2 linked regions of the Halotia branconii CENA392 genome follow. The protein of the gene in region 1 binds, or shares a complex with, the protein of each later gene. Links are inferred from orthologs where the notes say so. Each region holds a gene or a part of one and is shown on either strand. Other genes may lie near its edges.

Evidence for each region.
Region 2: the proteins of mnmE (region 1) and mnmG are in contact, whole or in part, in a solved structure (PDB 9HIP), measured with the Escherichia coli proteins. The link is inferred for Halotia branconii CENA392 from one-to-one orthologs.

What each region holds. Positions count from the first base shown.
Region 1 is NZ_CP124543.1:3,257,336-3,261,075, reverse strand. The notes cover bases 405-3,238. They hold mnmE (tRNA uridine-5-carboxymethylaminomethyl(34) synthesis GTPase MnmE), read right to left. Parts: upstream 2,601-3,238; coding sequence 1,209-2,600; downstream 405-1,208. Other genes in these bases: QI031_RS14240 (sulfurtransferase), read right to left, coding at 2,841-3,238; QI031_RS14250 (GNAT family N-acetyltransferase), read right to left, coding at 434-937. Also shown: QI031_RS14255 (SDR family NAD(P)-dependent oxidoreductase), read right to left, coding at 1-366; more of QI031_RS14240, read right to left, coding at 3,239-3,635. UniProt on the Escherichia coli protein: Exhibits a very high intrinsic GTPase hydrolysis rate. Involved in the addition of a carboxymethylaminomethyl (cmnm) group at the wobble position (U34) of certain tRNAs, forming tRNA-cmnm(5)s(2)U34.
Region 2 is NZ_CP124543.1:2,067,815-2,071,207, forward strand. Bases 453-3,393 are described here. They hold mnmG (tRNA uridine-5-carboxymethylaminomethyl(34) synthesis enzyme MnmG), read right to left. Parts: upstream 2,914-3,393; coding sequence 991-2,913; downstream 453-990. Other genes in these bases: QI031_RS09175 (CCA tRNA nucleotidyltransferase), read right to left, coding at 3,130-3,393. Outside these bases: QI031_RS09165 (hypothetical protein), read right to left, coding at 1-385. UniProt on the Escherichia coli protein: NAD-binding protein involved in the addition of a carboxymethylaminomethyl (cmnm) group at the wobble position (U34) of certain tRNAs, forming tRNA-cmnm(5)s(2)U34.

The sequences.
Region 1 (3,740 bases):
AAAATAGCGCAGTAAATTTTCTGAGTTAAGTTGTCTTAAACTTTTTTCGGGTTGCAAATTTCCCTCATGTAGCAATCCTACACAGTTGATTACTAAGTGCAGGTTGCTAATTTCTGCACGTATTTGTTGGACACATTCACTAATCTGTAATTCGTCAGCAATATCTATTGATAAACAAATTAATTTATCAAAATGTTTGTCTGCAAGAGTCATTAACTCTGTAGCTGATTCAAGTTGACGATAAGTTGCATAAATTTTACTAACCTGTTCATTTTGCAATAATTTTTTGACAAAACCTAAACCAATACCTTGATTAGCTCCCACAATCAATATATTGATATGATTTATTTCATTTAAAAAAGACATATAGGTAAATTAAAATTGGGCATGGCATAAGAAAATAAAGTTGGATTTAATTATGTCTAATCACTTATCAAGTTAGTTTTGGAGGTATTTTATATTCGTAGCGAGAGACAAAAAAAGCCCCCATTTGTCTATCGCTATGATGACGGAAACCAAAGCTTTCATATACTGCTCTCAGGCGTAGACGTGAAGCTTGGCAATCTAGCCGTAAATAACATCTACCGAGTGCTTGTGCGTATTCGATTGCCCAATTAATTAGTGCCGAAGAGACTTTACCTCCAGAGTAACGTCGCCGAATAGCTAGGCGATGTACAAATGCTGATTCCTCCTGAGAAATGTCAGGCCAAAAAAGCAAATCCTCAAGCTGAAACTTAATTGTACCAGCTGGTTCACCAGCCCATTCAGCAATGAAAAACAAGCCTTCGGCAATATCTTCAGAGATACTTGCTGGTGAAACTTCGCTATCATGCCACAAAGGTATACCACGCTGCTGAAGCCATGAAGCTGCTTCTAACAGCACATCGGAGACTATCATGGTATCTTGTATGGTTGCTTGGCGAATTGAGATGTACATAAAGTAGGATACGATCTAAAAATGCCTACAGGTTTTCAACAAATCTTTTTCTGCTGTTTTGGCAATCTTCATACTACCACTCTAACTAGCATTTTAATTCATTTGCTACTCAAAATATAAAACTCATATTTAATTTTGACGAAGCTAGGTACATTATTATTTTTTCTTCTCTATTCCCTACCTCTACGAGTGTTCACCAAATCAAACCAGATTACTTTGTGAACACTTAATTTTGAAACATTTAGCTAAAAGACAATCTGCAAAATCTGATTTATTTACCAATACAGAATTTACTGAAAATTCTATCTAAGACTGATTCTGTAACTTCCTCTCCAGTAATCTCGCCTAATGCATGAATTGCCCCTCGTAAATCAATTGTCCAGAAATCAAGAGGCAATTTTTCCGCAATTGTTGTTTTTACTTGTTCTAAGGATATTTTGGCTTGAATTAAGGCTGAAGCTTGCCTTTGATTAATCGCTAAATCTATGTCAACAGCTTGAATTTTTTCAGTTTTAATTATTTCTAAAATTGCTATTTCTAAGGTATCAATACCTTGGTTTTGTGCCGCTATTGTGGTGACAATTTGATTTATTTTATCGGGATATTTCCAAGACGCGATGAATCGCGTCTCTACAAGGTCTATTTTATTGATGACTAAAATTAAAGGACGATGCTTTACTTGGGCGTAAATTTCTTGATCGCCTTTTGTCCAACCTGCTGAAGCATCGATGGTAAGCAAGACTAAATCAGCGGCATTGGCAGCACGACGCGATCGCTCTACGCCAATTTTTTCTACTTGGTCTACTGTTTCTCTAATCCCTGCTGTATCTAGCACTTGCACAGGAATCCCCCCGACAATTAACTGAGATTCCACAACATCGCGGGTTGTACCAGGTAAATCGGTAACAATAGCGCGATCGCTTTGGCTCCAAGCATTCAACAAACTCGATTTCCCAACATTCGGACGACCAACGATCGCCACTTTCAAACCTGTGCGTAGCAGTTCACCTTTGTCTTTCGTGGCTAATAATTTACTGATTTCTGCGGCAATGTTTTTGATTTCTGATATGATAGCTTTATCATCCAGAGGGGGTAAGTCTTCCTCAAAATCAATTCTGGCTTCAATCTCTGCCAAAATATTTAGACAATTGGCGCGTAACTGGCGAATCGGCTGAGCTAACTTACCCTGTAAACCCACTAAAGCAATTTGTGCAGCTTGAGGCGATCGCGCTCCGACTAAATCAGCAATACTTTCAGCTTGAGTTAAATCCACCCGCCCATTCAAAAACGCTCGCAGAGTAAATTCTCCTGGTTGGGCTAGTCTGGCTCCATTTTCCAAACACAGTTGCAGTACTTGTTGTACTGCGATAATTCCACCATGACAATGCAATTCCACTACATCTTCACGAGTGTAAGAACGAGGGGCTTTCATAATCAACAACAGCGCTTCATCTATTAGCTGTTGCGTCTGAGGATGACGGATATAACCATAGAGAATCCGGTGAGTTTCCCAAACTTGCCGTCCTGGTGCATGAAAAAGAGTTGCGGCGATCGCGATCGCTTGGGAACCAGAGACTCGGACAATGCCTACACTACCCTGTTGCGGGACAACAGCAGTAGCGATCGCAGCAATGGTTCCAGTACTAGCTAAGAGTTGCGACATGAACACCCTTTTTGGCAAGACATTGCATATATATAGTAATTCGGTTTGATCTCGCTTTGCGAGAAAGGTAAAGGGCAGGAGGCAGAAGGTTGATTTGTTGGTTGAGTAGCCCTATCTTTCTCGAATTTGGTTTAAGACCCCCCTCAAACTTTGTTTGGCAGTCTTCGATTGCAGGGGGATTCTGACCCACCAGCAATCGATCTTTCTGCCTTCTGTCTTCTTCAATATGGGTGGAGTTTCTTATTTTTCAATCGGCAGATTAGCAAGCCGACTCCACTCATTCCAAGATCCATCATAATTCTGCACATGGGGATACCCCAGTAAATACTTTAAGACAAACCAAGTATGTCCAGAGCGTCCACCAATAGCACAGTAGGTAATCACCTGATGTTCAGGAGTAATATTCTTATCGCCATAAAGTGCTTGTAAGTCTTCCATTGACTTAAAAGTTCCATCATCGTTCAAAGCTAATCCATAAAAAACAGATACTGCACTAGGGATGTGTCCTGCTCGTTCAGTTGCTTTGGGTGGCTCATTCATAAACCACTCGCCATTGTATTCTTGAGGTGTACGCACATCAACTAACACGCAATCTGTTTTACCAATTGACTCCTGCACTTGCTGATGGAAGATTCGCAAATTTGCATCAAGAGCAGATACCTGATAACTGGTTGGTGATATGACTGGTGCTTCTGATGTCAGCGGCAAACCTTCCATAAGCCATTTTCGACGACCACCGTTAAGCACCCGCACATTGCCATGACCAAAGACTTTAAAAAGCCAAAATAACCATGCCCCAGTTGCAGGTAAATCGCCATAATCGCCATAAGTAATCACTGTTGTATCTTTGCTAACACCAGAACGTGCTAACAGTTTTTCCCAGGCAGTGGTATCAAAATTGATGCGGTAATCGGGAAGTAACAAATCACTCAATATGTTCCAGAAAACTGCATTGGGAATATGTGCGTTATTGTAAGCTTCGGGACTGATGTCTGCTTCGATGATGCGAACTTTAGGATCGTTGAGATGGTTCATAACCCACTGGCAATTAACAAGTGCTTCAAGATGGGCATACTTGAACATATTTTTATAATTTTGATAGAGGTATTGAGGTAATATATGGTTGATTTATCGGCTAAT
Region 2 (3,393 bases), 1.2 Mb from region 1 along the record:
CACGTTTAGTACTAATTGCTCTCGCGCTGGGATTATCAATTACAACCTGACTTTGCTTATTCCTAACTTGGGTAAGTGTACTAGGTAAGACAATCTGCGGTACATTAACTGTCTCATATTCTGTAGTTATTGGTCTGGAATAGTTCCCTGACTGATAGAACCAATCACGGGCGGTAGTTTCTTCTGAGGAACGACGTGGTGTGCGACTACCATGCCTGATAGTTTGAGAGGGCAGACTCACATTAGCGTCCAAAATTTCGTCAATATCGGCAAAGAGTTCATCCATCAAGCCATCAGCATAGAGTTCTATCGACCAAGGCTCGTTGGCGAGCAAGTCTTCTGATGGTTCTGGAATAATTAGATGGGTACTGGTTGCTTGTAACATACGCATTTTGGTTTATGGCTGCCAGTATGGGACACACCGCCCCTACTGCCTGGGAATTAGGATTTTATTTACGCTACGCGGGTTAGTTGTCAGTTGTCAGTTGTCAGTTGTCAGTTGTCAGTTGTCAGTTGTCATTGGAAACCCTTCCACGAGACTGGCTTGATTTTTCGCTGTCTTGAAAAGTTGCTTTTGTTGGGTAGAACCCAAGACCGCACTTTTCGCTGTCTTGAAAAGTTGCTTTTGTTGGGTAGAACCCAAGACCGCACTTTTCGCTGTCTTGAAAAGTTCTGCGCCGGGAAACCCGGACGCACAACGCCAGTTCTCTCAAGTCGGGAAACCCGCCCACGAGACTGACTCGACTTTTCGCTTTACTACTGACTACTAACTACACTTCGACTACGCGGTAGTTGAGCGCAGTCGAAACTCAGTGCATCGCTGACCACTTACAAAACTCTATCTCCTTGTGGGTAGAGTTTTTATTGCTTGGTAGTATTAAGTTCAACTTGACTTCGGAGACTGCTGATAATGCCAGTACTTAATTCGTGTCATCTATCATACTAATCTCTTCTTCTTCTCTACTATACTCACCCTTCACGAAGTTGAAGTTAAGTTAAAGCTGGAAATGCTTGTTGGGGCTGGGTTTTACGCAATTCTAAATATATTAATAAAGCATTTATATCGGCGGGATTCACTCCGCCAATACGTGCTGCTTGACCGATGGTTAGCGGTTTTACCTTGTTTAGCTTTTCCCGTGCTTCTTTAGAGAGGGTATCAATTTTTGTGTAATCTAAGTCCGCAGGTAACTGGCGTTGCGCTTGACGGGCAATTTGTTCAATCTGATTTTGTTGTCTAGCGAGATAGCCAGAGTATTTGATGTCAATTTCTGCGCCTTGTTTCTCGGCTGGTTTGAGATTGGGGTTTCCTAATCCGTAACTGTCGAGGTCAACGTAATGAAATCCCGGACGACGGAGTAATTCAGCTAGGGTAATCGAACCTTTAATTGCTTGCTGGGAAATAGCAGCGATCGCTTGTCCAATTTCGTCATGTTCTTTGACCCGTGTGCTGTATAGTCGCTCTTTTTCAGTAGCAATCTCTAGTTGTTTTTGAGTAAACAATTCCCAGCGGCGATCGTCAATCAAGCCAATTTCTCGCCCTAGAGGCGTTAGGCGTTGGTCAGCATTATCAGAACGCAATAATAAACGATATTCAGACCGACTGGTGAGCATTCGGTAAGGTTCGCGCAAATCTTTAGTACACAAATCATCTACCAGCGTCCCAATGTAACTTTGCTCACGGGGAAAAATAATCATTTCCTTACCCTGCACCAATCTGGCGGCGTTGATTCCCGCCACTATTCCTTGGGCTGCCGCTTCTTCATAACCTGTAGTACCGTTAATTTGCCCTGCACAAAATAAACCAGCAATCTTTTTTGTCATCAGTGTGGGATAACACTGGGTTGCGGGGATATAGTCATATTCCACAGCATAAGCCGGGCGCAACATAAAACATTGTTCTAAACCTGGGAGACTCCGCAACATTTGCAATTGCAAATTTTCTGGCAACCCTGTAGAAAAACCTTGGATATATAATTCTGGAATCTCCCGCCCTTCTGGTTCAATAAATAATTGGTGGCTTTCTTTGTCAGCAAAGCGCACAATTTTATCTTCAATACTGGGGCAATAACGAGGGCCTTTTGCTTCTACCCAACCGCCATAAACTGGCGACAGGTGTAAATTTTCTCGAATGAGTCGATGAGTTTCAGGAGTCGTGCGGGTAATATAGCAAGGTATTTGTTCCCGTTCTACCCACGCTTGGGGGTCAAAGCTAAACCAGCGTACTTCTTCATCGCCTGGCTGAACAGTCATCTTACTATAATCCACCGATCGCTTATCTACCCGCGCTGGAGTCCCAGTTTTTAAGCGTCCAGTTTCAAAGCCCAAGCGATTCAAAGTTTGCGTTAAGCCTTCGGCTGCAAATTCCCCAGCCCGTCCTGCTGGCATGGATTTATTGCCAACCCAGATCTTTCCGCCCAAGAAAGTACCTGTTGTCAAAATGACTGCTTGACACTGAAAAGCTACACCAAAGTAAGTTGCAACGCCAATTACTTCATCGTTAGCGCCCAGCACCAAGTCTGTAGCCATCCCCTCGCGAATGATTAAATTTTCTTGGTTCTCGACAATATTCTTCATTACTGCTGCATATTCACGCTTATCAGTTTGGGCGCGTAATGCCCAAACCGCAGGCCCTCGTGAAGAGTTGAGGATACGCTTTTGCAGGTATGTGCGGTCTGCTATTTTGCCAATTTCCCCACCAAGTGCGTCTACTTCGTGAGTCAGCTGTGATTTAGCAGGGCCGCCTACCGCTGGGTTACAGGGTTGCCAAGCAATTTTATCCAAGTTGAGGGTCAATAGCAGAGTACGACAGCCGAGACGAGCAGATGCGAGGGCTGCTTCGCAACCGGAGTGACCTGCACCGACGACAATGACATCAAAAGCGTCTTGAAATTCAACGGAATTGTGCATAGTCATATTTACAGGGTCAGCAAACTGAGAATTAATCATAATTTTAACTGATCCGTAGCAGTCCTATGATGGCAGTGAGCCAGAGTGAGCGATCGCACTCATGGTCTGTCTCATTAGTTCTAAAGGTTAAAATTATTAACCGTATAAATTACTACAAAATAGCAAACTGAAAATTATTGGTGCTTGTTGTGATACTGACACTGGAAAAGTCTTTGTGGTTATCTAAACTAACTTACGTACAAAAGCGATCGCTTCTGCTGGTGTTGAAATTTTCCCCTCAGCTCGTGCTATGGCAATTTCTGTTAGGAGTTCGCCCACCACTGGCGAAGCTGGAATATTTAATGTTATTATTAGTTCTTTACCACTCACTAATGGAGTGGCATGAGCGACCAGATCATCAGGGTTGAGGTAGCGGCTGATTAATGGTGCGTAAGCGCTAAGCGATTTATTCCCAGACATCACCTCTACCGGAGTATTGTTACTTAA